DNA from 2 places in the Actinoallomurus sp. NPDC052308 genome. Region 1 is predicted to be linked to the other one. Evidence: riboswitches for the same ligand, from Rfam matches in the RefSeq annotation. Region 1 holds a riboswitch; the other holds the start of a gene.
What was found. A riboswitch is a leader RNA that binds a small molecule or an ion and turns the genes downstream of it on or off. The one in region 1 is predicted to bind cobalamin.
Positions count from the first base shown of each region.

Region 2: it holds a riboswitch for cobalamin, as region 1 does, so the genes downstream of both, cobN (cobaltochelatase subunit CobN) here and bluB (5,6-dimethylbenzimidazole synthase) in region 1, are expected to answer to the same signal.

Region 1 is NZ_JBFAUM010000029.1:6,678-21,475, forward strand. Features, by position in the region: gene AB0L00_RS38315 (STM4012 family radical SAM protein) at 1-936, opposite strand, end outside; gene AB0L00_RS38320 (STM4013/SEN3800 family hydrolase) at 933-1,730, opposite strand; gene AB0L00_RS38325 (STM4014 family protein) at 1,718-2,809, opposite strand; gene AB0L00_RS38330 (STM4015 family protein) at 2,806-3,735, opposite strand; gene AB0L00_RS38335 (hypothetical protein) at 4,147-5,535, shown strand; gene AB0L00_RS38340 (sugar ABC transporter permease) at 5,776-6,603, shown strand; gene AB0L00_RS38345 (carbohydrate ABC transporter permease) at 6,630-7,544, shown strand; gene AB0L00_RS38350 (sugar-binding domain-containing protein) at 7,613-9,712, shown strand; gene AB0L00_RS38355 (LacI family DNA-binding transcriptional regulator) at 9,904-10,917, shown strand; cobalamin riboswitch at 10,974-11,170, shown strand; gene bluB (5,6-dimethylbenzimidazole synthase) at 11,203-11,823, shown strand; gene AB0L00_RS38365 (MarR family transcriptional regulator) at 11,864-12,436, opposite strand; gene AB0L00_RS38370 (gamma-glutamyl-gamma-aminobutyrate hydrolase family protein) at 12,507-13,232, opposite strand; gene AB0L00_RS38375 (aldehyde dehydrogenase) at 13,229-14,716, opposite strand.
Region 2 is NZ_JBFAUM010000044.1:24,455-39,252, reverse strand. Features, by position in the region: gene cobN (cobaltochelatase subunit CobN) at 1-1,733, opposite strand, end outside; cobalamin riboswitch at 1,796-1,918, opposite strand; gene AB0L00_RS43545 (MFS transporter) at 2,082-3,284, opposite strand; gene AB0L00_RS43540 (MarR family transcriptional regulator) at 3,420-3,878, shown strand; gene AB0L00_RS43535 (helix-turn-helix domain-containing protein) at 4,079-4,924, shown strand; gene AB0L00_RS43530 (VOC family protein) at 4,929-5,321, shown strand; gene AB0L00_RS43525 (AMP-binding protein) at 5,300-6,127, opposite strand; gene AB0L00_RS43520 (Gfo/Idh/MocA family oxidoreductase) at 6,231-7,238, shown strand; gene AB0L00_RS43515 (hypothetical protein) at 7,397-7,759, shown strand; gene AB0L00_RS43510 (hypothetical protein) at 7,947-8,132, opposite strand; gene AB0L00_RS43505 (class I SAM-dependent methyltransferase) at 8,205-8,798, opposite strand; gene AB0L00_RS43500 (cobyric acid synthase) at 8,795-10,297, opposite strand; gene AB0L00_RS43495 (cobalamin biosynthesis protein) at 10,403-11,410, opposite strand; gene AB0L00_RS43490 (SMP-30/gluconolactonase/LRE family protein) at 11,503-12,372, shown strand; gene AB0L00_RS43485 (DinB family protein) at 12,568-13,074, shown strand; gene htpG (molecular chaperone HtpG) at 13,261-14,798, opposite strand, start outside.

The sequences.
Region 1 (14,798 bases):
GTAGGACCGGGCGCCGCACCCCAGACCGACCATGCCGTCGGTCTGGCAGCAGTACGTGGTGCCGCCGTCGCTCGTTCCCGCGACCGGCCGCCGGAACATGCGCATCGACACCTGTTCGTAGCCGAGCCCGAGCAGGTGGCCGCGGCCGATCCGGTACAGCTCCAGCCGCTGGTCGTCCCAGCTCCGGCCCTGGCGGCCGAGCCCGGTGAGCGGCCGGACGTACAGCGGGTAGAGGTAGAGCTCCTCCGGTTCCCAGGACATCGCCGCGTCGAGCGAGTGGCGCCAGGATTCGGGGGTCTGGCCGTCGATGCCGTAGATCAGGTCGATGTTGAGCGTGTCGAAGCCGACGGCGCGGATGCGGTCCAGCGCCGACTCGACCTCGGCGCGCTTCTGCGGGCGTACCGCAGCGCGCGCCTCGGCGTCGACGAAGCTCTGCACCCCGATCGAGACGCGGGTGGCCCCGCGTTCGGCGAGCACCGTCAGCCGGTCGGTGGTGGCGGTCGCCGGTGACGTCTCGACGCTCAGCGGGATCTGCCCGAGATCCGCGAAACGCCCGGCGAGATCGCAGAGGCGTTCCAGCTCCGCCGCCGTCAGATAGGTGGGCGTGCCGCCGCCGAACGCGGCGGTGGCGAAGGACGCCTCCCCCAGCGCGTCGCGTACGGCGTCCGCCTGCCGTTCCAGCGCGTCCAGGTAGGCGGTCGTCAGCTCTTCCGGCGCGCCCGTACGCGTGAACAGGTTGCAGAAGCCGCAGCGCATCTCGCAGAACGGCACGTGCAGGTAGAGGAACAGCGCGTCGCGCCGCTCGGCCGCCCAGACGTCGGACAGCCGCGGGCGCGGCGTGAGCGGCCGGTAGCTCGTCTTGTGCGGGTACGCGTAGACGTATCCCTGGTACGGGCGGGTCAGGTCCGGGTCCGCGGACGTGCTCGGCGAGGTCATGACAGCAGGAACTCCGCGTATGGCACGGTCCACACGATCTCATGACCGAACCGGTGACCCGTATGGCCGTCCTCGCCGTACGCGGTCCCGTGGTCGGAGCAGATGATGACGAAGCAGGGCCGGCGCATCAGGTCGAACAGGCCCCCGATGTGCCGGTCGACGTACTCGAGCGCCGCGGCGTGGCTGGCACGCGAATCCTCCCCGCGTGCCGCGCCGGCCCGATGGAACCAGTTCGGCTGATGCAGCGCGGACACGTTGACCAGCATGAACAGCCTCCGGTCGGCCGGGAGGCCCGCGAGCACGCGTTCGGCGCAGTCGATCTGATGCTCCAGCGATCTCGGGTCGGTCACGCCGAACTCCGGCTCCCAGTGGCTCTCGGCGAACAACCCGGGCAGGGCCGAGCCGAGCGGACCCCGCTTGTTGAAGAAGCCCACGCCGCCGATGCACACCGTGTGGTAGCCGGCCTGGGCCAGCCCGGCCGGCAGATCCGCGGCGTCGAACACCCACGTACCGGACGCCGTCGTCTCGCTGCCGGCGAACCGAGCCGCGAAGGGCCGTGGGTGCGGGCCGGGCCGGGCGGGTGTCGGCAGGAACCCCGCGAGGAAGGCCGCGTGCGCCGCGTAGGTGAAGCTGCCCGGCGTGTGCCGCCGCTCCCACCCGCCGTCCGGCAGCACCGCCGCCAAGGTGGGCGTGCGTCCGGTCGCCAGCGACTCCGCCGCGACGTCGTACCGCAACGTATCGAGGGTGACCAGCAGCAGATCGTGGCTGCCCACGATGGCGTTCATGTCGCGCATGCCGGAACCCTCATGGTCAGGGCGGCGGCGACCTGAGCGGCGTAGGTGTCCAGGCCCTCGGCGGCGCCGCCCGGCAGGCCGGTCAGCCCCGGCAGCAGATCGCCGAAGGCGTTCACCTCCACCACCGCCGGACGCCACCGGCGGGCACCGATGAGCAGGTCCACACCGACCATGAGGCTGCCGGGGAAGCACGCCGCCGCCTGCGCGCAGATCTCCATCGCCCGCCGCCAGCCGGACTCGCCGAGCCGCTCCCGTACCGCGCCCAGATCCCCGCGCGCCCCGCCGAGGTGCAGGTTCGTCATCGGGTGGCGGCTGGTGCGCACGACCGCGTGCGTCGGGCGCCCCGCGACCACCACCACGCGCAGGTCGAACACGCGGCCGCCGATCGACGCCTTCGGCAGCCAGGCCTCGACGTGCAGCCCGTCCGGCGCCAGCGCGTCGACGAGCGCCGCGACCTCGCGCTCGCTCTCGTAGGAGCGGACGCTCAGCGAGTTGTACAGCACGCCGCGGGCATCGCGGGCCGCGGAGGTGACCGCCTTGATCCGCCCGGGGGCCACCTGCAGGGCGACGATCCCGGAAGCGGACGACCCGTGCGCCGGCTTGACGAACACCCGGCCCCGGCCGGCCTCCGCCATGCGAACGCGCAGCTCGTCGTAGCCGCGTACGGCCGGCAGCGCCGGCGGCACCGGCACGCCCGCCGCGGCGAGCCGCGCGTGGCAGCGGCGCTTGTCGAACATCACCGCGATCTCGCCGGCGTCGCTGAGCATTCGCGCCTGGCCGGCGGCGGCCGTGATCCGCCGGAGTCCGGCGGTGAAGGCGGTGTACCACCGCGCGTACCCGGTGACACGCTCCGGATCTCCCGGCCCGCGCAGCAGCGCGGCCGTCTCCGGGTCCTCCCCGGGGGAGTCGACGCGCAGGAACGTCCCGGGCTCGACGTGGATCCGGTTCCCGCGCAGCACGTCGCGCCAGTCGATGACGCGCGGCTCGCACAGGCCCTGGCCACGGCAGGCGGCGGCGAACAGCGCCGCCCGCCTGCCGCCCGGAACGGCGACCACGGTGAAGGCCGCCTCCCGTGTCACTCGTCGACCGCCACGTAGCGCCAGTCGTCCTGGGGCTTCTCCTGCTCGCTCAGGTCGACCTTGACGCCGGGCAGCGCCGCCCGGATTCGCTCGACCATCCGGTCGCTGAGGAAATGGTGGTGCAGGTCGAGCCGCTTCAGGTGGGTGAGCGGCTGACCGGACAGCAACGCCTCCGCGCCCTCGTCCGTCAACATGCCCATCGCCAGGCTCAGCGACTCCAGCCGGGCCACGACCGGCGCGCCCGCGACCGCCGCCGCGATCTCGTCCTGGAGCTCGCTGTCCTCCAGCCCGAGATGCCGCAGCGCCGGCAGCCGCTCTCCACTCAGGATGGGAGCGAGGTCGGCCACGGTGGCGTCGCCGCCGTAGTTCTCGACACCGAGCCAGAGATCGAGGTGTTCGAGGTTCGGCAGGTCGCTGGCGGTCACCGCCCGCACCACGGCCGCGGGCAGGCCGCCCGACTCCATCCGCAGCACGGTCAGCGCCTCGCTCCGGATCGGGTCCAGGGTGAGCCCGGTGGAGCCGCGTACCTCAAAACGCTTCAGGCCGGGGAACGCCGTGAACAGCGGCGTGATGTCGGAGTGCTCGATCCAGGAGATCTCCGCCTCCTCCATCACGATGTCCCCGAGGAACAGCGCGCGCAGCTTCGGCAGCCGGCCGGCCGCCTTGACCAGCAGGTCCACCGGGTCGACCTCGCCCGAGTCGTACGAGGCGCCCCAGTAGCCGATCACCAGGGCGGTCACCTGGGAGGCGTCGACCTCCTGCAGGAAGCGCTCGAACACCCCGTCGAAGGCGTCTCCCTCGAACCCGGTGGAGACCCGCCAGGCAGCGGAGGCCGCCGACGGGAGCGGCTCGCCCTCTTCGTCGATCGGCGGGAAATCGACGACCGGAAGGCCGTCGAATTCCGAGACATGCTCGTGTACGGACACAGCCGGAGACCCTTCTTCGTGGACGACGAGACACGTCTACCAGAACGGGAGGACAGTCCGCCCGGCCGATACGCGCGGACACCGGCGTCCCGCCGCCTCGACGGCGCTCTCCGGCCGAGCCGCGAACCAGAGGTCGGGTCTCCTCCACTGTGGAATCCGCGCCGTCGACGACGACCGAACCGTGATCTGAGATGTATTGCAACGATGCAGGGCGCCAGGCTACTGTCTTGCAACGTTGCAGTAACGCGGTCGACCAGGCGTTGAAACCAAGGTCTGCTACGCCGGAGCGGCGGACGTCCCCTCCCGGCCCGGCAGCACGGGTCGGCGAAAGGCCGCTGCGTTCTCAGGCAGCCGTATCACAAGCCCCCACACACTCCACCAAGCTCGACGAAGTCCTGAGGTGACATGGGAATGACGCAGGGTTACACGGGCGGCGGGTTCCGTAGCGGCGGTAGGCGTCCACGACGGCTGATCGGCCTGGCGGCCACCGCCGTGGCGGCGGTTCTGCTGACCGCGTGCGGCAGCGGGTCGAACACCCCGATACCGGGATCGTCCGCCGGTCAGGCATCAGGCGCCGGCTGCGCCGCGGGTGCCGTGCCGCTGACCTTCTGGGGGTGGCCGGCCGGCTACGACCTCGCGGTCAAAGAATTCAACGCGACGCATCCGGGCATCTGCGTGAAGCTGGAGAACGCCGGCGCCACGACCGCCGAGTACGTCAAGCTCAGCGATGCCCTGAAGGCGAAGAGCGGCACACCCGACGTGGCCACGATCGAGTACTTCGAGGTCCCGTCCTTCGAGATCACGAACAGTCTCGTCGATCTGTCGAAGTACGGCGTCAGCGCGACCAAGAGCGACGTGGCACCGGTGGCCTGGTCACAGGTCACCCGAGGCTCGGCGCAGTACGCGATGCCGGTCGACCTGGGCCCGATGGCCCTCTACTACAACTCCAAGGTGTTCAGCCGCCACGGCGTCTCGGTGCCGACGACATGGGCCGACTTCGCCGTCGCGGCCGACAAGCTGCACGCCGCGGACCCGAAGGCGGCGATCACCAACTTCGATCCGGAGAGCACCCAGGACGTGCTCGCGCTGATGCAGCAGTACAACGCCTTCCCGTTCACCTACGGCGGTGGGCAGAAGCTGGGCATCAACTTCACCGGACCGGCGCAGACGGCCTTCGCCGAGTACTGGCAGAAACTGATCGACAAGAAGGAGGTCACCACTGCCGCCGACTTCTCGCCGACGCAGTGGTCCAACCTCGACGGCGGCGTGAACGCGGCCCGTCTCAGCCCGGCCTGGGGGCCGGTGGGAATGCAGCTGAACGTCAAGAAGACCATCGGGGATTGGCGCGCGGCTCCGCTGCCACAGGTCACGGCCGGCCAGACCATGTCCGGGAACTGGGGAGGCTCGGCGCTGGCCGTGATCGCCGGGACCAAGCACGCCAGGGAGGCGGCGCAGTTCGTGCAGTGGTTCGGCGCCTCGCAGGACTCGTGGAAGATCCTCAGCGGCAAGGTCGCCGGCGCGTTCCCCGGTTACCTTCCGCTGCTGAACTCCACGACGTTCCAGAGCTCCACGCTGGAGATCTCCGGCGATTCCAAGCCGAACGCGGTCTTCGCCAAGGCCGCGCAGAACATGGTGAACCCGCAGTGGCCCCCGATCATGACGGCGGCGCTGACCCAGTGGACCTCCACCTTCGCCGGCGTCAGCAAGGGCACCGAGACCCTGCCGCAGGCTTTCAAGACCTATCAGCAGCAGCTGGTCAAGTACGCGAAGGACCAGGGATTCACGGTCACCGAAGGCTGAGGAATCGCCAGGTGAGGAGAAGCGGCCGAGTCCTGCGGGTGCCGTCCACGACGGCACCCGCGGGATCCCGTGGCCGGGTCGGCTCCGGACGGACAGGACGAGGATGTGAACCAGAAGACCGCCTATCGCGCACCCGCTCCGCATGAACCGGCGAATCCGGTGGTTTCCCCGCGCAGGACTCAGCCGGTCCGCAGATCACGACGGAGCCGGTGGCCCGGTGCCGTGTTCATCACACCGCACATGCTGGCGCTCGCCCTGTTCATGGTCGTTCCGACGGTCTACGCCGTCTACGACAGTCTCTACCGAACCCGGCTGATCGGCGGCACCAAATACTCCGGGCTCGCCAACTACCGCACCGTGCTCAGCTCCTCGCAGTTCTGGGACGGCGTGCAGCGAGTACTGCTGTTCGGAGTGATCCAGGTTCCGGTGACGATCGCCATCGCGTTCTTCTTCGCCGCGATCTTCGAGGCCGGCATCGTCAAGTTCGACAGATTCTTCCGCACCGTGTTCTTCATGCCGTTCGCGGTGCCAGGGGTCGTCGCGGCGATGATGTGGTCCTTCCTGCTGCTGCCCCATTTCGGCCCGTATCCTCAAATCTTGAAGGCCGTCGGGCTGGGGGACGTCGACTTCTTCTCGTCCAAACTGATCACGCCGACGATCATTCTCATCGTGATCTGGGAGTGGACGGGCTACAACATGACCATCCTCTACACGGCGTTCAAGGCGATCCCCCGGGAGATCACAGAAGCGGCCATCACGGACGGAGCGCGGCTTTCGACCATCATCCTGCGCCTGAAATTGCCGATGGTGCGCCCTGCGATCATCATGCTGCTGTTCCTGAACACGGTCGGGGCGCTTCAGCTGTTCACTGAGCCGTCCATCCTGGCCGCATTCCAGCCGCAGGCGGTCTCCTTCGGCTTCACCCCGACCCTCTTCGTGTACAACACGGCGGTGGGCAGTGGGGACTACAACCTCGGCGCGGCGGCGGCGGTCATCCTCGCGCTGATCATCGGGGCCCTCTCACTCGCCGCCTTCGCGGTGCGCCGCCGCAATGGGGAGTTCCGGTGAGTTCGCGACGGATCACGGAGACTGAAGTGGCCACCTCCAAGCGCAAAGCGCGTCGGCGCCCCGACGGAATCGCACCCCGCCTGTACGGCCTGCCGCGAGGGACCACCACACTTCTGACGCTCGTCAGCGCGGCGTTCGCGCTGTTCATCCTGGCGCCACTGGTCTGGTTGTTGATCAACTCCACCAAGACGCAGGCGAACGTGTACGTGACGCCGGGATTCTGGTTCGCCCGGCCGTTCCGGCTGTTCCAGAACCTGGCCGACCTGGGCAGGAACGTCAGCGGAGCCGGGGTCTACCTGCGATGGCTGGGTAACACCCTGCTTTACGCCGGAGTCGCCGGTCTCGGCTCGACGATTATGTCGGCGATGGCCGGCTACGGTTTCTCGCGTTTCCGGTTCCGCGGCGCCAACAGTATCTTCTACTTGGTGATGTCGACCCTTCTGGTGCCGGTCAGCGCGATCTCCCTGCCATTGTTCCTGGTGTACGCCAAGGTCGGCCTGGTGAATTCGATCTGGGGCATGATCCTGCCCAGCATGGTCTCACCGGTGGGCATCTATTTGATGCGGACCTACATCGACGCGTCGGTGCCGCGCGACCTGCTCGAGGCCGCTCGCCTCGACGGCGCCGGTGAAATACGCGTCTTCGTGCGCATCGCCCTTCCGCTGACGGTTCCCGGTCTGGTGACCGTCCTGTTGCTGACGGTCGTGACCGTTTGGAACAACTACTTCCTGCCACTGGTCATATTCAGCCGGAACAGCCTATATCCGCTGACCGTCGGCCTGTCGGCCCTGTCCCAGGGGGCCGAAACAGGAACGAAGGCCAACATGGTTCCGGTGCTCATCACCGGCGGACTGGTCACGATCCTGCCGCTCATCGTGCTGTTCCTGCTGCTGGAGAGGTATTTCCGCGGTGGCGCGCTGCAGGGGAGCATGACCGGCTGAGTCCCGCCACGCCCCGGCGGCGAATATCCGATTGAACGCCTCCACACGACGTAGATCTTGGAGAAGAAATGTCGTTGGTCCGCCCAGAATATCCCCGTCCGCATTTCGACCGCTCCCATACATGGCTGAGTCTGAACGGATCGTGGCACTTCACCACCGACCCGGCGGGGACGGCCACTCCCGAGGAGTTGTCGCATGAGGACCGCGCGTGGTCCGCGCGGATCACCGTGCCGTTCGCCTGGGAGACCGAGGCGTCGGGCCTCGGCGTCCACTGGCTGGAGTACGGGTGGTACCGGAGGACGATCACGGTCCCGGAGGAGTGGAGCGGCCGGCGGGTCGTCCTGCATTTCGGCGCCGTCCACCACTCGGCCGTCGTCTGGGTGAACGGCACGCTGGTCGGCGAGCACGAGGGCGGCTACACGCCTTTCGAGTTCGATGTCACCGACACCCTGGACGGTCTGTCCGCCACCGTTCTGGTGCGGGTGTGGGCGCCGGTGGACAAGCGAGAGATCGTCCACGGAAAACAGCGCAGTATCCCGCGTGACGACTACGACAGCTGCGCCTTCACGCCGAGCAGCGGAATCTGGCAGTCGGTGTGGCTGGAGGCGCGCCCGGCGACGTACGTCTCGGCGCTCGCGCTCACCCCGTCGGACACCCTCGATGGGATCGTGGCGGGCGTCACGGCCGCAGGCCCGTCGCTGAGCGGCGCTCGGCTCACCGTGTCCGTCGACGGGGGACGGCCGGTGACGACCGAACTCGACGACGGGTCGCCGACGGCGCGGGTGCACCTGCCGATCCAGAATCCGCGCCTGTGGAGGCCGGCCGATCCCCATCTCTACACGGTCACCGTGACACTCGAATCGGCGGACGGCACCGATCGCGTCGAGTCGCAGACCGGCCTTCGGCGGGTGACGGTCGACGGCGAGCACATCCTGCTCAACGGCGAGCGCCTGTACGTGCGAGGCGTCCTCGACCAGGGCTACTGGCCTCGTACCGGTCTGACGGCCCCGGACGACCAGGCGTTCGTCACCGACCTCGCGCTCGCCCGAGAGGCCGGGTTCAACCTGGTCCGCAAGCACCTGAAGCTGGAGGACCCGCGCTTCCTGTATCACGCCGACCGCCTCGGCATGCTGGTGTGGGCCGAGCCGGCGAGCACCGGTGTCTTCACCCCCGCGTCCGTCGCCAGGTTCGAGGCCCAGATCGAGCCGATGGTCCACCGTGATGGGAACCACCCCAGCGTCATCATCTGGGGCCTGTACAACGAGGAATGGGGCCTGGACTGGGACGTTCCCGGCGACCCGGAGAAGCAGGTGGCGGTCCGCCGCGCGTACGAGTCGCTGAAGAACCTGGACGCCTCCCGCCCCGTGGTGGACAACTCCGGCTGGTCGCATGTGGCCACCGACATCGTGGACTGGCACATCTACGACGAGACGCCGGCCGGTTGGGCGGCCAAGGTCCACGCGCTGCTGACGGACCGCAAGCCCGGCTTCCCGGTCGGCCTCGGTCCGGAGATGATCGTGGAGAAACTGCTGATGGCCGATGGCGGCCCGTCCTCCGGGCGGCCCAATCTCAACAGTGAGTTCGGCGGTGGGTGGACCAGCGTCGATCGCGGCTGGAACCTGCGCTGGCAGACCCTGGAACTGCGCCGGCACGACGACCTGTCCGGCTACGTGTGGACCGAACTGTACGACGTCGAGCACGAGATGGCGGGCGTCTACGCCTTCGACCGAAGCCGGAAGGACGGCGGCGGGAACGCCCCGGACCTCGTCAACGCCGACACCGTACTCCTGGTCGACGTCGACCCGCGCGCTCCGGGGCGGGACCTCGTGGTCGGCGGCGACCGGACGGTCGATGTCAACGTCCGGATCTCCCACCACGGGATTTCGGCGATCGAGGCGGTGGTCGTACCCGTTTGGGGCTCGGTGCTCGGCGACTGCGACGCCGCGGCCGTGTCGCGCGCCACCGACGCGATTTCCGTCGCCGATCCGGTCAAAGTGCAGCCTTTCCTGCTCAGCGCGCCTTTCCGGGTCATCGACCGATTGCCCGACGACGTACCGGCGGCTCGACTGCACCTCCTGATCGTGTCAGCGGGCGAGGTCATCGGGCGCTCCTACGTCGATGTCGGTATCGACGCTTATCTGGACTCCTCGGCCCGGGTCGCCACCTGATCCGAGAACCGTTGTCCGGCCGGGTTCCGCCTTAACGGAGATCAGGGCCGTCCGCCGGCCGTCGGGCCCCGGCGGACGGCCCACATGTGGCCACGAACCGCAGAATCCGGGTCGATGGACAGCGGTCTATGCATCGTTGCAATACGCTGGTATCCGATGTTCTCAGGTGCACAATTCTCGAAGAGAGTGCCATGACCAAAGCTCGCCTTCGAGACGTAGCCGCCCGCGCGGGAGTCTCGATTCGTACGGTATCCAACGTCGTCAACGGATATGCGCCGGTCTCGGATGAGACGCGGCTACGGGTCGAGGCGGCGGTGGCCGAACTGGGATACCGGCCGAATCTCCTCGCGCGCAATCTCAAGCGGGGCCGTACCGGGATGCTGGCGCTGGTCGTTCCCGAACTGGACGTGCCCTATTTCGCGGAACTGGCCAGAGCGGTCGTCACCGAGGCACGCCGGCATGGGTACACGGTGGTGATCGATCAGACCGATGGCGAGCCGGACCGCGAACGCGAACTCATCATGGGGGCGAGCGCCGCGCTGTTCGACGGTGTCATCCTCAGCCCGCTCGCGCTGTCCCAGGCGGATCTCGCCATGCGTGACACCACGAGTCCGCTGGTGCTGCTCGGCGAACGGATCGTGGAGAGCCCGTACGACCATGTCGCCATCGACAACGTCGCCGCCGCGCGTACGGCCACCGAGCACCTGATCGATATCGGCCGCACCCGGATCGCCGCGATGGGCGACCAGCCCTATGAGACCGGCGAGACGGCCCAACTGCGCACGCGCGGCTATCGCGAGGCTCATGCGGCCCGAGGCCGTGCTCTGGACGAATCGCTGGTCATCAGTACGCGCCGGTTCCACCGATCCGAGGGGGCGCGGGCCATGGCGACCCTGCTCGATCGCGCCGACGGACCTCCCGACGCCGTCTTCTGCTACAACGACCTGCTGGCCATCGGCGCCATACGGACTCTCCTCGCCCGCGGGTTGCGCGTCCCGGAGGACGTGGCCGTCGTCGGCTTCGACGACATCGAGGAAGGCCGCTACAGCACGCCCTCGCTCACCACCGTCTCACCGGACAAGGACCTGATCGCCCGGCTCGCCGTGGACCGGCTGATCGCACGGCTCGGCGACCGGTCGGAGGAGAAGCCCGCGGAGCTGTGGGCGCCGCACCGACTGGTCACCCGCGAGAGCACCGTGACCTGAACCGGGCGCCGCCGCGTTCGCGGCCGGAGTCCGGGGCGGTCGGATACGCTCGCGACCGGCATGAACCGACGCGAGGTGCCCCTGCTCAGGGGAGAATCGGGAAGCCGGTGAGATTCCGGCACGGGCCCGCCGCGGTGACCGGGGAGCCGCCGTCCACGCGCGTACGCGCAGCCACTGGCCGCCAGGCCGGGAAGGCGGATGGTCAGGCATCGATCCGGGAGTCCGAAGACCGGCCTCGCTCCACCGGCCACCGCCGAGGTGGCCCGACGCAGCGGGAGCCTGCCCATGAACGCCGGCATCTACGACCTGATCCACCGCCGCCGCGACGTGCGCGCCCAGTTCACGGGCACGCCGATACCAGATGAGGTCCTCCACCGGGTCCTGACCGCCGCGCACGCGGCGCCCAGCGTCGGCCTGTCCCAGCCCTGGGACTTCGTCCTCGTCAGGGATCCGGCCGTCCGGCGCGCCTTCCACGACCACGTCCAGCACGAACGCGCCGAGTTCGCGGCCACCCTCAGCGGGGCCGACGCCGACCGGTTCGCGCGGATAAAGATCGACGGTGTACTGGAGAGCAGCCTGTCGATCGTGGTCACCTACTGTCCCGAACGAGGCGGTCCGGCGGTGCTGGGCCGGCACGCCATCGCCGACGCGGGGCTGTACTCGGTCTGCCTGGCCATCCAGAACCTGTGGCTGGCCGCCACCGCCGAGGACCTCGGCGTCGGCTGGGTGTCCTTCTACCGGGAGCCGTACGTGCGTCGGCTGCTCGGCATCCCGGCCGGGATCCGGCCGGTCGCCTGGCTGTGCCTGGGACCGGTCACTCATCTGGAGACCGTGCCGGACCTCGAACGGCACGGCTGGCGCCGCCGACGCCCCCTGGAGACCGTGATCCACCACGACCGATGGTGAGCACTTCGCGCGACACCGGAGAGGACCGGGACCTCGCCGCTCAACCGTGCGAGCGGCGGCCGCTGCGGCGGGGAGGGGGCGGGGCGCCGTCCAGCAGTGAGAGGCGACGCTCCTCCCCCTCCTCCTCCACCTGGAGTACGACCCGGCGCAGCCCCTCGGCGAGGGCCCGGCACTCGGCGGCGCTCAGCCGCGAGGTGACGAACGCCTCCTCCTCGTTGAACCGGGGGAACACGCGCTCCATCAGCTCCTCGCCCTGTGGCGTGAGCATGAGCAGGACGAGGCGTCCGTCGGTCGGGTGATCGGCGCGCCGGAGCAGGCCGCGCGACTCCAGGGTCCGTGCCACGCCGGTCAGCGTCCCCTTGGAGATGCCCGCCTCCTCCGCCACGTGCCGGGTCTCCGGCTCCCCCCAGATCCAGACCACCCACAGCACGACGAACGCCGTCCAGGTCAGGCCGGACTCGCGGAGGACGGAGTTCTCCAGGTGCTGCCGGACGGCGGCCGCGGCCCGGTAGATGTTGGCCACCGCCGCCATCTGCTCGCGGTGGATACGGACGTCACCGAGCCTGGCCTCGGCCAGCTTCTCCGCTTCGGTGATGGATCGGTGGCCGGGCACGTCGCGCTCCTTCGACTGCGGCCCGCGACCGATCGGGGTCGGCGCCGCCTCGGTTGTTCGAAACCGGATTCTACGATCGTCGGCCGCGGGCCGCGCGGACGAAGGCGTCGAACAGCGCCTGCTGTACGGAGTCCTCCGCGGCGGTGTCCTCCGGGTGCCACTGCACGGCCGTGAACCAGGAACGGGAGCCGGGCCGTTCGACGGCCTCGACGGTCCCGTCCCCGGCCCGCGCGGTGACGACCAGGCCCCGGCCGAGGCGGTCGACGCGCTGGTGGTGGAAGCACGACGCCTCGACCTTCTCCGCGCCCGTCGCCCGCGCGACGAGCGACGCCGGCTCCAGCGCGACGGGATGGATGACGGAGCGGTGCTCGCGCTCGGGCCCGCCCATGTCCTGCTCGAGGGTGCCGCCGAGCGCGGTGTTGACGACCTGCAGCCCGCGGCAGATCGCCAGCAGGGGCAGCCCGGCCTCCAGGGCCTGGCGGGCGACCTCCAGGTCGAAGCCGTCCTGCTCGTCGTCCACGTCGTAGACGCTGACGTGCGTCTCCCGGTCGCCGTAGCGGTGGGGGGCCAGGTCGCCGCCGCCGGGGAGCAGGACGGCGTCGAAGCGCGTCAGGCGGTCGGCGACCTCGGCCGGGTCGGCGACACCACCGGGGGCGTGCGGGTGGACGGACGCGGGTTCTCCCCCGGCCCGCCACACCGCCTCGATCAGTTTGCGGGCGTTGACCTCGGCGGCGAAGCGCAGGGCGGAGGTCGTGGCGGAGAAACGGGCGGGGATGGCGATCAGCGGACGGGTCACAGCTGGATCCAGGTCGTCTTGAGTTCGGTGTACTTCTCCAGGGCGTGCACGGACTTGTCCCGGCCGTTGCCGGACTGCTTCACGCCGCCGAACGGGACGGTGAGGTCGCCCTCCTCGTAGCAGTTCACCCAGACCGTCCCGGCACGCAGGGCGCGGGCGACCTTGTGGGCGGTGGACAGGTCGGACGTCCACAGGCCGGCGGCCAGGCCGTACTCGGTGTCGTTGGCCAGCGCGACGGCCTCGTCGAGGTCGTCGAAGGTCAGCACGGACAGCACGGGCCCGAAGATCTCCTCGCGGGCCAGCCGTGAGCCCGGGGCGACCTGGTCGAAGACCGTGGGGCGCAGGTAGCTGCCGCCGCTCTCGGCCAGGATGGGCTCGCCGCCGGCGCGCAGTCGCGCGCCCTCGTCGAGTCCGGTACGGACGTGACCCATGACCCGCTCCAGGTGGCTCTGCCGGGCCAGGGCGCCCATCTCGGTGCCGGGATCCAGCGGATCGCCCACGCGCAGCGCGCGGGCGCGCTCCACCACGGCCTCCACGACCCGTTCGGCGACGGAGCAGTGGACCAGCAGGCGGGAGGGGGCGGTGCACATCTCGCCCTGGTTGAAGAAGATGCCCCACGCGGCGGTGGCGGCGGCCTGCTCCAGGTCCGGGGCGTCCGGCAGGATGATGTTGGGCGACTTGCCGCCCAGTTCCAGCCAGACGCGCTTGAGGTTGGAGTCGGCCGCGTACCGCAGGAAGTGACGGCCCACGGCGGTGGAGCCGGTGAAGGCGAGGACGTCCACGCCGGGGTGGAGGCCGAGCGCCCGCCCGGCGGTCGGGCCGTCGCCGGCGACGACGTTGAGCACGCCGGGCGGCAGGCCTGCCTCGGTGGCCAGGCGGCCGACCATGAGCGCGGACAGCGGGGACCATTCGGAGGGCTTGAGCACGACGGTGCAGCCGGCGGCGAGCGCCGGGGCGACCTTCCAGGAGGCCAGCGTCAGCGGGAAGTTCCACGGGACGACGGCGCCGACCACTCCGGTCGGCTCGCGGGTGACGAGGGCCAGCGCGTCCGCGGCGGTCTGCGGGACCTCGTCGGCGAGCTTGTCGGCCAGCTGCCCGTACCAGCGGAAGGTGCCGATCGCCGCGCGGAGCTCGATGGCGTGGGACTCGCCGATGGGCTTGCCCATCTCCAGGCTGATGGTGAGGGCGAGGTCGGCGCGGTGCTCTTCCAGCAGGTCGGCGAGGCGCAGCAGGGCGCGGCCGCGCTCGACGGGCGCCAGGCGGGGCCAGGGCCCGGAGTCGAAGGCACGCCGGGCCGCGGCCACCGCCGCGTCGACCTCGGCGACGCCGGCGTCGGCGACCTCGGCGAGCACCTGGCCGTCGCGGGGCGAGACCACCGCGAAAGAGGCACCTCCGCCCGCCTCGTCCCTGCCGTCGATGTGGTGCTGAGCCGGAAGGTCGAGTTCCTTGGCGCGGCGCAGTAGTTCCTCGTGCGTGGCGTGCAACGCCTGCCTCTCCTTCGTACGGTGCGGAAACGGTGGTGGGTTCGGTGCGCCGGCCGGGTGGCCGGACCGCCTGACGCGGACC
Region 2 (14,798 bases), on a different contig from region 1:
AGCTTGGCCAGGTCGCCGTACGTCTCCGCGCGCGCCATCGGCGGCACGAGATGGTCGACGATGACGGCGTGACCGCGCCGCTTGGCCTGCGTGCCCTCGCCGGGGTCGTTGACGATGAACGGATAGACCAGCGGCAGGTCGCCGAGGACGGCGTCCGGAGCGCACTCGGCCGCGAGCCCGAGGCCCTTGCCGGGCAGCCACTCGAGCGTGCCGTGCTTGCCGAGGTGGACCACGGCGTCCGCGCCGAACACCTCGTCCAGCCAGCGGTAGGCCGCCAGGTAGTGGTGCGAGGGCGGCAGGTCGGGGTCGTGGTAGATCGCCACCGGGTTCTCCCCGAACCCGCGCGGCGGCTGGATCATCAGCACGACGTTCCCGAACCGCAGCGACGCGAGGACGACATCGTCTCCGTCGGTGTACAGCTCTCCCGGCGGCTCGCCCCAGTGCTCCCGCATCCGCTCGCGCAGCGGCTCCGGCAGCGCGGTGAACCACCGCTCGTAGTCCTTCAGCGTGACCCGGGCGGGCGCGGCACGGAGCTGCTCCTCGGTCAGCCACTCGACGTCGTGCCCACCCGCCGCGATCAGTGAGTGGATGAGCTCGTCCCCGTCCTCGGGGTACTCGCCGACGTCGTAGCCCGCCGCGCGCAGCGCCCCGAGCAGGCGGACCGCCGAGGCGGGGGTGTCCAGGCCGACGGCGTTGCCGACCCGGGAGTGCTTGGTCGGGTACGACGACAGCACGATCGCCAGCCGGCGCTCGGCGACCGGCGTGTGCCGGAGCCGGGCCTGGCGGACGGCGATGCCGGCGACCCGCGCGGCGCGCTCCGGGTCGGCGGCGTAGACCGGGATGCCGTCCGGCCCGTCCTCCTTGAAGGAGAACGGCACCGAGATCACCCGGCCGTCGAACTCGGGGATCGCGACCTGCATCGCGGCGTCCATCGGGGACAGCGCGGCGTCCGACGCCGCCCAGGTCGCGCGGGACGTCGTCAGGCACAGGCCCTGGACGACGGGCACGTCCAGCGCGGCCAGCGCCCCGGCGTCCCAGGCGTCCTCGTCGCCCCCGGCCGACGCGTCCGCCGCCACCGCTCCCCCGGCGGCCAGCACGGTCACGACCAGCGAGTCCGCCCGTCCGAGCAGCTCCAGCAGCCCTTCGTCGGCGGAGCGCAGCGAGCCGCAGAAGACGGGCAGCGCGTTCGCGCCCAGCTCCTCGATCCGCGCGCACAGCGTGTCCACGAACGCGGTGTTGCCGGAGAGTTCGTGCGCCCGGTAGAAGACGACGCCGACGGTCGGCCCGCCGTCCTTCGGCGCGCCGCCCGTACGGTGCAGGCCGTACGCGGGCATCTCCCGTGGCGCCTCGAACCCCTCACCGGTGAGCAGCAGCGTGTCGGAGAGGAAGCGGGCCAGCTCCCGCAGGTTGTCCACGCCGCCCTCGCGCAGGTACGCCAGCGCCTCCGCGGCGACTCCGGCGGGCACCGTCGACAGCGCCATCAGCTCCGCGTCGGGCGCGGCCTCGCCGCCGAGCGCGATGAGCGGCACGTCCCTGCGACGCAGGTCCTCGACGCCCTCCCGCCAGGTCTTCAGCCCGCCGAGCAGCCGGACGACGACGACGTCGACGCCCTCGCACAGGGCGTCCAGGTCGGCGACGCCCAGGCGGGACGGATTGCCCGTCACATACCCGGCGTCCGCGGAACGCGCGGACAGGAGTTCGGTGTCGGCGGTGGAGAGCAGCAGGACACGCACGTGTCGGTTCCTTCCCTCGGGGGTCCTCGCCCCGGCTCGGGTGAAAGGTCGTCGACGGCGGGAAGTCTCCTGACTTCCAGGTCACCGCTCCCCCGCGGCCTTCCAGCTCATCGCCGTGGCCGTACGTGCGGGCTCGCTACCTGGTCACAGTTGCGGGACAGCCCCGGACTCGCACCGGGTTCCTTCCCTCGCCGTCGCGCGCCCAGTCTACGAGCGCGCCCTCACCGGCGCACCGCCCCGGGACCCCACGATCCGGCGCGTTCCGCGCTCACGTCTTCGGGCGGGCACGACGGAGCCCGCCTCGCGAAGGTGCGAGGCGGGCTCCCTCGATGCCGGCGAAGGCGGTGTTCAGAGGCTGCGGGCTCCGGTCGGCAGCGCGGGCTCGGCCGGCCGGGGCGACACGGGGGCGCGGCGGTCGAGGGCGCCGGAGACGAGCGCCACCGCGAGGCCCGCCACGCCGAGGAGGGCGGCGATCCAGGTCGTCGAGGCGTAGCCGAGACCGGCGTCGATGGCGAGGCCGCCGAGGAACGGCCCGACCGTGTTGCCGAGGTTGAACGCCGCGATGTTGGCCGCGGACGCCATCGTCGGCGCGCCCGCCGCCTTGTCCAGCACGCGGGTCTGCAGCGGCGCGATCGTGGCGCTGCCGACCACGCCGAGCAGCAGCATCACGACGACCACCGCGACCTTGCTGTGGACGACGAGGAGCAGGAGGACCGACACGGCGATCACGGCGGCGAGGATCGCGTACAGGCTGGGCATGAGAGCGCGGTCGGCGAGCCTGCCGCCGAGCGCGTTGCCGGCCACCATGCCGAGGCCGAACAGCACCATGAGGATCGGCACCGCCCCCGAGGAGAACCCGGTGACGCGGGTCGCGATCGGCGCGACGTAGGTGATGACGGTGAAGACCGGGGCCCAGCCGAGGGCCGTCATGGCCAGCGCGAGCCAGACCTGGCCGTGCCGGAAGACCGACAGCTCACGGCGGAGGCCGGTGTCGGCGGACGGCCGTGGCTGTCCCGGGACCAGGGTGGCGATGCCCGCGAGCGCGACCAGTCCGATCGCGGTGACGACCCAGAACGTGGACCGCCAGCCGAGGGCCTGGCCGAGCGCGGTGCCGCCCGGTACGCCGAGAACGTTGGCCACGGTCAGGCCGGTGAACATCATCGCGATCGCGCCGGCCCGCTTCTCGGGGCGGACGAGGTCGGCGGCGACGACGGAGCCGATGCCGAAGTAGGCGCCGTGGGCGAAGGCGGTCACCAGGCGGGCGACCATGAGCACGCCGTACGTGGGGGCGAGCGCGCACAGGAGGTTGCCCGCGGTGAACAGCGCCATCAGCGCCACGAGCATGGTCTTACGGGAGATCCGCGATCCGAGCGCGGTCAGCAGCGGGGCTCCGACGACGACGCCGAAGGCGTATCCCGACACCAGGAGCCCGGCGGTGGGGATGGAGACGTGGAGGTCGGTGGACAGGTCGGGAAGCAGGCCACTGATGACGAACTCGGTGGTGCCGATGCCGAAGCCGCCGATCGCCAGGGCGAGCAGCGCGATGGGCATGGAGTCTCCTCCGGATAGACTGGGCGGCGTGAGCAATAACCAGCACACACAATAGTTGCACACGCCTGATACTTGCAGACGCCGACTATCTCACCACGCAATCGGTGAGATGCCAAACGAGAAGAGGGGTGACCCATGCCACTGCCCGATGACGCGGCCGAGGCTCGCGCCCAGGGCTGGCGTACCCTCGCCGCCCTGCACGCCCGGATCGAGGACAGGGTCGAGCGGGCCCTGCAGGCCGAGCACGACCTGAGCGTGAACGAGTACTGCACCCTCCACCTGCTGTCCCGCCAGGAGGACTGGCACATGCGGATGCAGCAGCTCGCGAACGCCCTGGTCCTGAGCCAGAGCGCCACGACCCGCCTCGTCACCCGCCTGGAGAAGCGCGGCCTGCTCCGCCGCTACCTGTGCGAGGACGATCGGCGGGGCATCTACACGGAGGTCACCGAGGCGGGCGGGGAGCTCCTCGCCAAGGCCACCCCGACCCACAACGCGGCCTTGGAGGCGGCACTCGCCGACGCCGCCGCACTCCCGGAACTGGCCCCACTGGTCGGAGCCCTGGAGACCCTCCCCGACCTCACCCCGAGCGGCTGAGGCCGCCGCGCTCCGCGGCTACCGCGGAACGCGACCTTCCGCCTCGGTCACCGGGGACCCCACTCAGCCGAGCCACGTCACCGCCGCCAGGACCAGGAGTCCGGGTCCCAGTCCGCACCCACGACCTCGCCGACCAGCACCGGATCGGCGAACGCGCACCCGACAGGTCGGTGCTGCGAGAGCGGGATACGGTTCGACGCATGGACGGGGCTGGGCGGGTCGGTCAGAGCGTTCGGGTTCGGCCGCCGGCGCGGCTGGCGGCGGTGGTGGCGCGGTGTGTCGGGTATCGATACGAGGGCTTCCCGCCGGGCACGCATCTGGGGCTGCCGTCCCGCCACCTGACCGTGGTCCTCAGCCTGGGCGCCCCGACCCGTACGAGCGGCCCGTCCGGCCGGGCGCCGACCGCCTTCACCGCCCTCGCCGGGGGGCTGCACACCCGGCCGGTGCGGATCTCGCACGACGGCGACCTCGCGGGCGTGCAGCTCGACCTCACGCCGGAGGGGGCCCGTTCGCTGTTCGGGCTGCCCGCGGCCGAGCTCGGCTCGGCGGTCCTGTCCCTCGACGACCTGATCGGCACCCGCGCCCGGGAGCTCGTCGAACGGCTGGCCGAGGCTCCGACCTGGCCGGCGCGCTTCGCCGCGGTCGACGACGTGCTGTCGCGGGGCGTCGGCCGGCTGCCGGCCCCGGCGCCCGAGGTCGGGTACGCCTGGCGGCGGCTCGCCGACACGGACGGCGCCGTGCGGATCGGCGACCTCGCGCGCGAGGTCGGGTGGAGCCGGCGGCACCTGGGCGAGCGGTTCGCGGCGGAGTACGGCCTGCGGCCGAAGGAGGCGGCCCGCGTCATGCGGTTCGAGCGGTCCAAGCGGCTCCTCAAGGAGCCCGGCCGGCCGTCACTGGCGGCCGCGGCGGCGGCGTGCGGCTATTACGACCAGGCGCATCTCGCCCGCGAGTGGAACGAGCTCGCCGGCTGTCCCCCGTCCGCGTGGCTGGCCGGCGAGGAGCTCCCATTCGTCCAAGACGGTGACGGCACCGGCGGGAAACGATGAGGCCATGAGCGAAACACGAGTCTGGCCCGCACTCCGCTACAAGGACGCCCGCGCCGCCATCCGGTTCCTCGTCGACGCCTTCGGGTTCGAGGAGATCGCGGTCTACGAGGACGACGGCCGGGTCGCCCACGCCGAGCTGCGCGCCCCCGGAGGAGGCGGCGTCATGCTGGGCGGCGCCGACCGGGCCGACAGCCCGATCGCCGGTCTGCCCCCGGGCATGGGGTCGGTGTACGTCGTCACCGACGCGCCCGACGCGCTGTACGAGCGGGCGGTGGCGGCGGGCGCGACCGTCGTCCAGGGCCTGACCGACCAGGACTACGGCTCCCGCGACTTCACCGTACGGGACCCCGAGGGCGTGTTCTGGAGCTTCGGCACCTACGCCGGCGCCGGGTCCTGAACCGGAGCCAGGATCGGGCAGCCGAGCCACTCCTCGGCGTGCACCGGCGGCGGGGCGCCCTGCGACACGGCGATGCGCAGGGGCCAGAACGGCTCGCGGGGCGCCTCGGCCGCCAGCCTCGTCAAGAACGCGGACGTCGAGAGCAGCACGCTCGCCCGGTGCCGGCGCACCCGCTCGGCGACCGCGGCGATCGACCGCCGGCCGGAGTCCAGCACCGCGCTGGCCCCGGAGTACAGCGGGAGGAAGACGGTGTTGCGCAGCCCCGCCGGGTCGTAGGTCTTGGGAACGGAGAACAGCACGTCGTTCTCCCGCAGCCCGAACGGCTCCATCGCCAGGAAGGACGCCTCCGGATCGCCGTGCGTGTACACCTCGCCGTACTGCGCGAACGCCGGCGTTCCCGAATGCACCGGGTACGCCGGCGGCGCGGTCGCCCGCGCCATGCCGGTGACGAGCTCACCGGGGGTGATGACCTTCTCGTGCCGTCCGGGCGTGCACACCGCGACCTCGCCCGGGGGGAGCATGGACGCCTCCGGGTCGGCGATCAGCGCGATCGCCCCGATCCGTACGGCGCCGAGGAACGCCCACACGAACTCGATCGACGCCGGCAGCCCGATCACCACCCGGTCGCCCGGCCGTACCCCGTGCGCCCACAGGAACCCGGCCGCACGCCCCGCCCCCCGGTGGACCTCGCCCTGCGTGAAGACGTCCTCACCGCACAGGAACGCCGCCCGGTCACGCCAGCCGAACGCCCGCGTCCACTCGCTCAGCGACTCGGCCAGGTTCGCATCTGGCGACGGGTCGGGCATGCGTGCTCCTTCACCGATCGATGGCCCCCATGGGAGATTAGGCCGATCCCTCGTGCCGGGACAGACCCACAGCGTGATCAAATGGCCATTAAGGAGGCCATCTGTGGACAACCTGCGCGTCGCTCTGATCGGGTATGGGACCGGAGGCGCGGTCTTTCACGCCCCGCTCATCTCCGCCGCTCCCGGTCTGGAGCTGGCCGCCGTCGTGACCCGGGACCCGGCGCGGCGGGCCGCCGTCCGTGACCGGTACGCCGGCGCGGAGCTGCTCGACACACCCGACGATGTCTGGTCCGGTGGGTACGACCTGGTCGTCGTGACGACGCCGAACCGCACGCACGCGCCGCTCGCCCGCGCGGCGCTAGACGCGGGCCTCCCCGTCGTCGTCGACAAGCCGATCGCGGTGACCGCCGCCGAGGCCCGGTCGCTGGCCGGCGGCCCGCTGGTCGTGCCGTTCCACAACCGCCGCTGGGACGGCGACTTCCGGACCGCCGCCCGGCTCATCGGCGAAGGAACGCTCGGGCGGGTGCTGCGGTTCGAGTCGCGGTTCACGCGCTGGCGCCCGCAGATCAAGCCGGGCTGGAAGGAGACGGCCGACCCGGCCGCCGCCGGCGGCGCCCTGTACGACCTCGGCGCGCACCTCATCGACCAGGCGATCACGCTGTTCGGCCCGCCGGTGGCCGTCCACGCCGAGCTGGACGTACGGCGGCCCGGCGCCGAGGCGGTCGACGACGCGTTCGTCGCCCTGACCCACGCGAACGGCGTCCGGTCCCACCTGTGGATGGGCGCGATCAGCGCGGACCTCGGCCCGCGCTTCCGGGTGCTGGGGGACCATGCCGCGTACGTCACCTACGGCCTGGACGTCCAGGAGGACCAGCTCCGCGCCGGCCGCACACCGGAGGACCCGCAGTACGGCGTGACGCCGCCCGAGGCGTACGGGCGGGTCGGCACCCCCGGCGACACCCACCCGGAACCGACCGACCCGGGCAGCTACCAGGACTTCTACCCGGCCGTCGCGGCGGCCGTCCGCGGCGACGGCCCGCCCCCGGTCACGCTCGAGGATGCCGTGGTCGGCCTGGAGATCATCGAGACCGCGACCCGCCAGACCGGCTGACGCCTCCGGGCGGCGCCGTGGCACGGCCCGCCCGGGAGCGCGTCCGGCGAGTCACGCGACGGTCGAGGAATTCACGAGCCGTGTGGCCGTTCTCCCGGCGCACGGACAGTACGAGGACGAAGGCTAAAGCGATCCTTCGCCATGGAGGTACAACGAAAATGCGAAGCGAAAAGATGCGGTGGGCCCTCCTGCCCGCCGCCGTGGCCGTGGCCGTGCTGGGCCTGTCCGGGTGCGCCGGCGGTAACGCCGACCACGTGGACTACTGCACGACGCCCACGCCGCGTCGCACTGCGCCCACGAGTACGCCGGCCACCAGCACGCCGTGCTACACCACTCCGGCTGCCCACAGGACGCCGTCGCTCCACAAGGCGCCGTCGGTCCACACCACGCCGCCGGTCCACAATGTGCCGGTCCGCAAGGTGCCGGTCCACAAGGCGCCGTCGCTCCACAAGGCGCCGCCCGTCCGCAAGGCGCCGTCGGTCCGCAAGGCGCCGTCGGTCCGGAGCGGGCGGCACCGCTGAGGCACCGGCGGGCACCGCGCTGAGTCGCGGAATCGCCACCGAGCGCCTGCGCGAGCAGCAGGCGCTCGTCAGGTGACACCTGACGCCATGTGATGTCCCGGCGGGTCGGGGTGGGGATCGGCTCAATGCCGCAGCCTCTCCCACCGCCGGGACATTCTTCTCTTCCGCGGCTATCCCGGCCGAGTGGTCATCGTTCCGGGTGCCGCCGAGCGATGACGTGGAGGAGGGCGGCCACGGCCCGGTACGGGTCGGTGCGGCCGGCGCGTTCCTCGCAGGACAGGAGCGCAGCCAGTCGCTCGGGCGCGGGAACGGGCGCGTCGTCGGCGGCGGTGTCGGTGAAGACCCGGACGCCGTACCAGGCGAGCCGGGTCATGCGGCGCTCGTCCAGCGCCGCTGTCAGGTCGGCGAGCCGGTCGGCTCGGGCGTCGACGCCGATCCGGTTGCGTTAGGCGGTGCCGTCGAAGGCGTCCGCGGTGGCCGCCCAGTCGCCCCGCAGTCCCGGCCGCATGGCGAGGGCGTCACCGTTCCGTACGAGGAGGGACACGAGCCCGCCCGGCGCGGTGACCTGGGCCACGGCGTCGAGGACCGGACCGGGGTCGGCGAAGTACATGAGGACGCCGTGGCACAGCACGAGGTCGAACCGGGACGGTGCCGTCAGCGCCGCCGCCTCCCGCGCGTCCCCCGCGACGAGGCGGACCCGCTTCCGTACCTCCGGCGGCTCGGCCGCCAGCGCGGTCCGCAGATCCCCGAGCAGCGCGGGCGAGGCGTCCAGTCCCGTCACCCGGTGACCTCTCCGAGCCAGCGCCAGGACCTGCGTGCCCTGGCCGCATCCGATGTCCAGGACGTCGCCCGGCTCGGAGTCCGGGAGGTGGTGGGCGAGCTGCCGGATCACGAGTTCCTGGCGGACGACCTGCCGCAGCGTCCCGAGCCCCGCTCGCCAGCGGTCCTCGCCCGGCGTGAAGGTGCTCGTGCGGCCTCCTTCGTCGGAGGGGCGACCCGAGGCGCTGCGCTCATCGCTTCGCTCGCTCCGCTTGCTCATGGGGTCGCCCCGGCCGGCGGGACGATGGGGAGGTCCGCTGGGGCGCCGGTGTCGATGAGGCGCCACAGGGCGTCGGTGTCGAGGTGCCGCTCGACCAGGTCGCCGAGGGCGTCGAGCTGGGCCTCCCGCAGCGCGGCGAAGTCGGTGTCCGGCGCCGGAGTGAAGTCGCGTCCCGCCACCTGCGCGACCTCGCGGAGGAACGCGCGGCGGAAGCCGTCGTTCTCCAGCGCGCCGTGCCAGGTCGTGCCCCAGACCGCCCCGTCGCGGCACCCGTCGAGGAACGGCTCCCCGCCCTCCACCGCCGCCACGCCGTGGTGGATCTCGTACGCGCGCACCGGCTCGCCGTACGCCGTGCCGCCGGGCCGGCCGAGGATCTTCTCCGGCCCGAACTCAACGCGGACCGGCAGCAGCCCGAGGCCCGGCACGGGCCCGGCCATCGACTCGATGTCGTCGAGGATCTCGCGGGCCAGCATCTGGTAGCCGCCGCAGATTCCGAGCACCGGCCGGCCCGCCCGCGCCCGGCGTACGACCTCGGCGGCCAGTCCGCGCTCGTGCAGCCAGGCCAGGTCGGAGACGGTGGCCCGGGAGCCGGGCAGCACGACCAGGTCGGCGTCGGCCAGCTCGCCGGGTGTGGTCGCGAACCGTACGCTGACGCCGGGCTCGGCGGCCAGGGCGTCAAGGTCGGTGAAGTTCGAGATCCGGGGCAGGCGGGCGACTGCGACCCGCAACGTCTCCCCCGCGACCGCCGGGCGCGTCTCGGGGCGCGCGTCCAGGGCGAGGGAGTCCTCGACGTCCAGCCAGAGGCCGCCGAGCCAGGGCAGCACGCCGTACACCGGCCGGCCGGTCAGCGCGGTGATCTGCCCCAGGCCGGGGGCCAGCAGCTCCGGCGCGCCACGGAACTTGTTGATGACGAACCCGGCGATGAGCCGCTGGTCCGCGGGCTCCAGCAGGCCGACCGTCCCGTACAGCGCGGCGAACACCCCGCCCCGGTCGATGTCGCCGACCACGATCACCGGCATGCCGGGCCCGTCCGGGGAACCGGCGGCGCGCGCCAGTCCCATGTTCGCCAGGTCGCCGGCGCGCAGGTTGATCTCGGCGGGGCTGCCCGCGCCCTCGCAGATGACGACGTCGTACTGGGCGCGCAGCTCGGCGAGGCTGCCGAGGACCACCCGGCGCAGCCGCTCCTTGTACGCGGCGTACCCCATCGCATCGACCTCGGCGATCGGGTGGCCGAGCACGACCACCTGGCTGCGCCGGTCGCTGCCGGGTTTGAGGAGGACCGGGTTCATGTGCGCGGTCGGCTCGATCCGCGCGGCGGCGGCCTGCATGGCCTGCGCCCGCCCGATCTCCGCGCCGTCGGCGGTGACCATGGAGTTCAGCGACATGTTCTGCGCCTTGAACGGCGCGACCTTGACGCCCTGGCGGGCGAGCCACCGGCAGATTCCCGCCGTGAGGATGCTCTTGCCCGCATCCGAGGTCGTACCGGCGACCAGCAACATCCCGTTCCGCGTGTCCACGGACGCCGAAGCTAGCAGCCGCACCGCCGGTCGCGGTCGGTCAGGAGGCGCCGAGGCCCCGGTGCGCCGGCTCGAGGACGGCGGCGGTCACCTCCGCGACGTCGATCGGCGTGTCCGCGGCGATGAGGTCGTCGAGCAGACCGTCGGCCGCGTGGTAGGACTCCGCGACCAGGCCCTGACTGCGGCGCGCGCTCCGATCGCGACGGCGGCCGAGGCCACCGTGACCGTACGGGACAGGCGAACGGCGCGCCGGATGTCCGCGGGCTCGGCGGCACGGCCGTCGCCGAGTTCGGGCCGGTACTCGACGCGATTCCCGTACACGTTGACGCCACCGAGCCGGACGCCGAGCGCCCCGGCGAACGCAGCCTCGCACTGCCCGGCGTTCGGGCTCGGGTGCGCCGCGCCGTCACGGCGGAGGATCGCGTACGAGGCGCGCGGCGAGCCGCCGACGAGCGGGGCGCAGGCCGCCGTGAGCAGCCCGGTCAGGCGGGCGGGAACCCAGTTAGCCACGTCGTCCAGCCGCGCGGCGACCCGCCCGAACCTGAGGTACCGGGCGCTGCGGTGCCCCACCATCGCGTCCAGCGTGTTGACCGCCCGGTACGCGAGCAGCCCCGGCACGCCGAGGGCCGCGCCCCAGAACAGCGGCGCGACGGCAGCGTCGGAGGTGTTCTCGGCGATCGACTCGACCGTGGCCCGCGCGAGCTCCTTGGCGTCGAGTTCACTCGGATCCCGCCCGCACAGGTGCGGCAACCGGCGCCGCGCCGCCTCGACGTCCCCGGCCTCCAGAGCGGCCGCCATCACCAGGCCCTCACGCCCGAGCGACGTCCCGCCGAGCACCGCCCACGTCGCGCAGGCGGTGAGCATCGTTCGCCCGGCCGCCCGACGGCCGACGGCGTCCACGACAACACCGGCACCGGCCGCCCCGACCACGCACACGGCCGTGAAGACCGCACCGCGCGCCACCGAGTTCCGGTACAGGCGCCGCTCCAGCGCGCTCGCCGCCCGTCCGAACGCCGCCACTGGATGCCCTCGCCGTGGATCCCCGGCCAGCGCGTCCAGCACCAGCCCCGCCCACAGCCCCTTCTCCACCGTCACGAACGAAGACGATAGGCCCCGGACGGTCTCCGGCTCCGGAGCGGGTAGTGGAAGGATGACGCTGATCACCGCATCACGGTTGGAGCCGACGCATGGAACTCACCGCGGAACCCTGTTCGCCGGTCAAGGTCGAGCACGCCGAGGGGCCGTTCTGGTACGGAGACCGGCTCGGCTGGGTGGACATCATGGCCGGGCAACTGTGGCTGGCCGGCTACGACGGCAAGACGCTGACCGACCCGCGATCGCTGCAGGTCGACCGGCCGATCGGCGCCGCCGTGCCCCGGGTGCTCGGCGGGTGGATCATCGCCGCCGGCACCTGCTTCATGGAGCTGGACGAGGACGGCAGGGCGACGGCCCTGACCGGGGACCTGGCCGACTCCGCCACGATCCGGATGAACGACGGCAAGTGCGATCCGGCGGGACGATTCTGGGCCGGCACGATGGCGTTCGACGAGACGCCCGGCGCGGGCTCGCTCTTCGTCTTCGACGGCTCGATCCGCACGGTGGTCGAAGGGGTCGCCATCTCCAATGGGCTCGGCTGGAGCCCTGACCACCGCACCATGTACTACATCGACACCCCGACGGATCGGGTGGACGCCTTCGACTACGACCTGGAGACCGGCGCGGTGACGAACCGGCGGCCGTTCACCGAGGTCGAGGGCGGTCATCCCGATGGCATGACCGTGGACGACGAGGGCTTCCTGTGGGTGGCTCTGTGGGGCGGCGGCGCCGTGCACCGCTACGCCCCGTCCGGGGAGTTGGTCGCGACGGTCCGCCTCCCGGTGACGAACGTCTCGAGCTGCTGCTTCGGCGGCACCGACCGCTCGACGCTGTTCATCACCACGTCGCAGCAGGACCTGTCTCTGGAGCAGCGGGAGGCCGAGCCGGACGCCGGCCGGATCTTCCGCGTCGACCCGGACGTCACCGGCCCCGTGGCGACGCCGTTCACCGGCGCCCGCTGAGCCGCCGGCGCGGGCGCCCGGCGGCCGGGCGCCCGCGCCGGAGCGGTGCCGGGGCTTGTCCGGCGGATCATGCCGGGCGGCCCGCCGGCGCTGAATCGCTGTAGCGTCCCGCTGGAGAAGGCGCTGGGCGGAGCAGGTGGGGTCCGTCGGTAAATACCTCGACAGCGGGCGCGGTGATCGGAGACGCTTCGCGCGATGACCAGAATCGATGACACGCCGCCCGCATGGGACGAGCGCACCCAGCTCACCACGTTCCTCGACTACGCACGGGACACCGCCCGCGCCAAGTGCGAGGGCGTCTCCGCGGAGAACGCCCGCAAGGCGCTCCTGCCGGGCTCACCGCTGATGACCATGAGCGGACTGATCAACCACCTTCGCTGGGTCGAGTACTACTGGTTCCAGGTGGTCTTCCTCGGCGAGGAGGACCGGGCCCCCATGACGGATGAGGACCCCGACCGCGAGATGCGTATCGCCGTCGACTTCCCGCTCACGCAGTTGCTCGACGAGTACGCCGAACAGAGCGCCCGCTACCGCGAACTGGTCGCCGGGAACGACCTGGACAAGCAGGCCGTGGGAACCATCCGCAACGGCCTTCACCCCGACCTGCGCTGGATCCTCCTCCACCTCACCGAGGAGACAGCCCGCCACAACGGCCACCTGGACATCCTGCGCGAGATGCTCGACGGCACGACCGGCGACTAGATCCGGCGGAGATCACGGGCAAGCATGGGACGGGGGGATTCGCCCTGGCCTGGTTGCTGCACCGGTCGCCGAACATCCTGCTGCCCGGCACCTCTGAGCGCTTTCACTGGTGTCCGCTGCCGTTAGAGCGCAGCGGACACCAGTGATCAGCCCGCGGACCCGCCGTAGGGAACGCCGTGCCCTCGGTCAGGAGTCGTCGCCGGCCGTCGTTTCCCGTTCCCCCGTCAGCGTGACGAGGAGGTCGTTGAGGCGGGCGGCGAATTCGGCCGGTTCGTCGACGCGCGCGCCGAGGGTGAGGACGGACTGGCCGTAGAGGACGTGCGCCCAGTCCGCGAGGCGTTCGTCGGCTTCGGCGTCGAGCCGTCGGATGAGCGGGTGCTCGGGGTTGATCTCCAGGATGGGCTCGCTCGGCATCCCCGAGCCCTGCATCCGGCGGATGAGGTTCATCTCGAGGTCCGGCTCGCCCGCGACGATGCAGGCCGGTGACGTGGTGAGGCGATTGGTGGTCCGGACATCGCGCACGCGGTCGCCGAGGGCCTTCTTGAGACGCTCCACCAGGGCGGCGAACTGCGTGCCGGCCTTCTCGTTCGCCTCCTTCTCGGCGGCGTCCTCCAGCGCGCCGAGGTCGGACGCGCCCTGCGCGACGGACTGCAGACGCTTGCCGTCGAAGTCGGGCAGGCTGGTCACCACCCAGTTGTCGACGGGATCGCTCAGCAACAGCACCTCGATGCCCTTCTCGCGGAAGATCTCCAGGTGCGGGCTGGTCTTGGCGGCGGCGAGCGTGGGGGCGAGCAGGTAGTAGATCTTCTCCTGGCCCTCCTTCATGCGGGACACATAGTCGGTGAGGGAGGTGTCCGGCGTGTCGGTGCCCGACCTCGTCGTGGTGAAGCGCAGCAGGCGGGCGATGTCGTCCCGGTTGGAGTAGTCCTCGGCGATTCCCTCCTTGAGGACGGCGCCGAACTCACGCCAGAAGGTGGCGTACTTCTCCGGTTCCTTCTCGGCCAGGTCCTTCAGCAGTTTCAGCACCCGCTTGACCGCGCTGGAGCGGATCGAGTCGACGACGCGGCTGCTCTGCAGGATCTCCCGGGAGACGTTCAGCGGCAGGTCGCTGGAGTCGATCACCCCTCGGACGAAGCGCAGGTAGTTCGGCATGAGCTGCCCGGTGTCGTCCATGATGAAGACCCGCTGGACGTGCAGCCGCACGCCGTGACGCGACTCGGGCATCCACAGGTCGAACGGGGCGTGTGCCGGGATGAACAGCAGAAGCGTGTACTCGTAGGTCCCCTCCATCTTGGCGTGCAGATGGGCGAGGGGACCTGCGTAGTCGTGCGCGACGTGCTTGTAGAACTCGTCGTACTCCTGCTCACTGATCTCACTCTTCGAGCGGGCCCACAACGCGGACGCCCGGTTGACGGCCGTCTCGGCCGGAGCGTCGCCGGACTCGGCGTCCTCGCCCGCCATGAGGATCGGCAGGCTGATGTGGTCGGAGTACTTGCGGATGATCGTGCGCAGGCGATGGTCGTTGAGGAACTCGTCCTCGCCCTCGCGGAGGTGCAGCACGACCTCGGTGCCCCGGGCGGGACGCTCGACCGTCTCCAGGGCGTACTCGCCCCGGCCATCGGACTCCCACCGGACTCCTTCCGCCGCGGGCAGTCCGGCCCGGCGCGTGGTCAGCGTCACCCGGTCGGCGACGATGAACGCCGAGTAGAAGCCGACGCCGAACT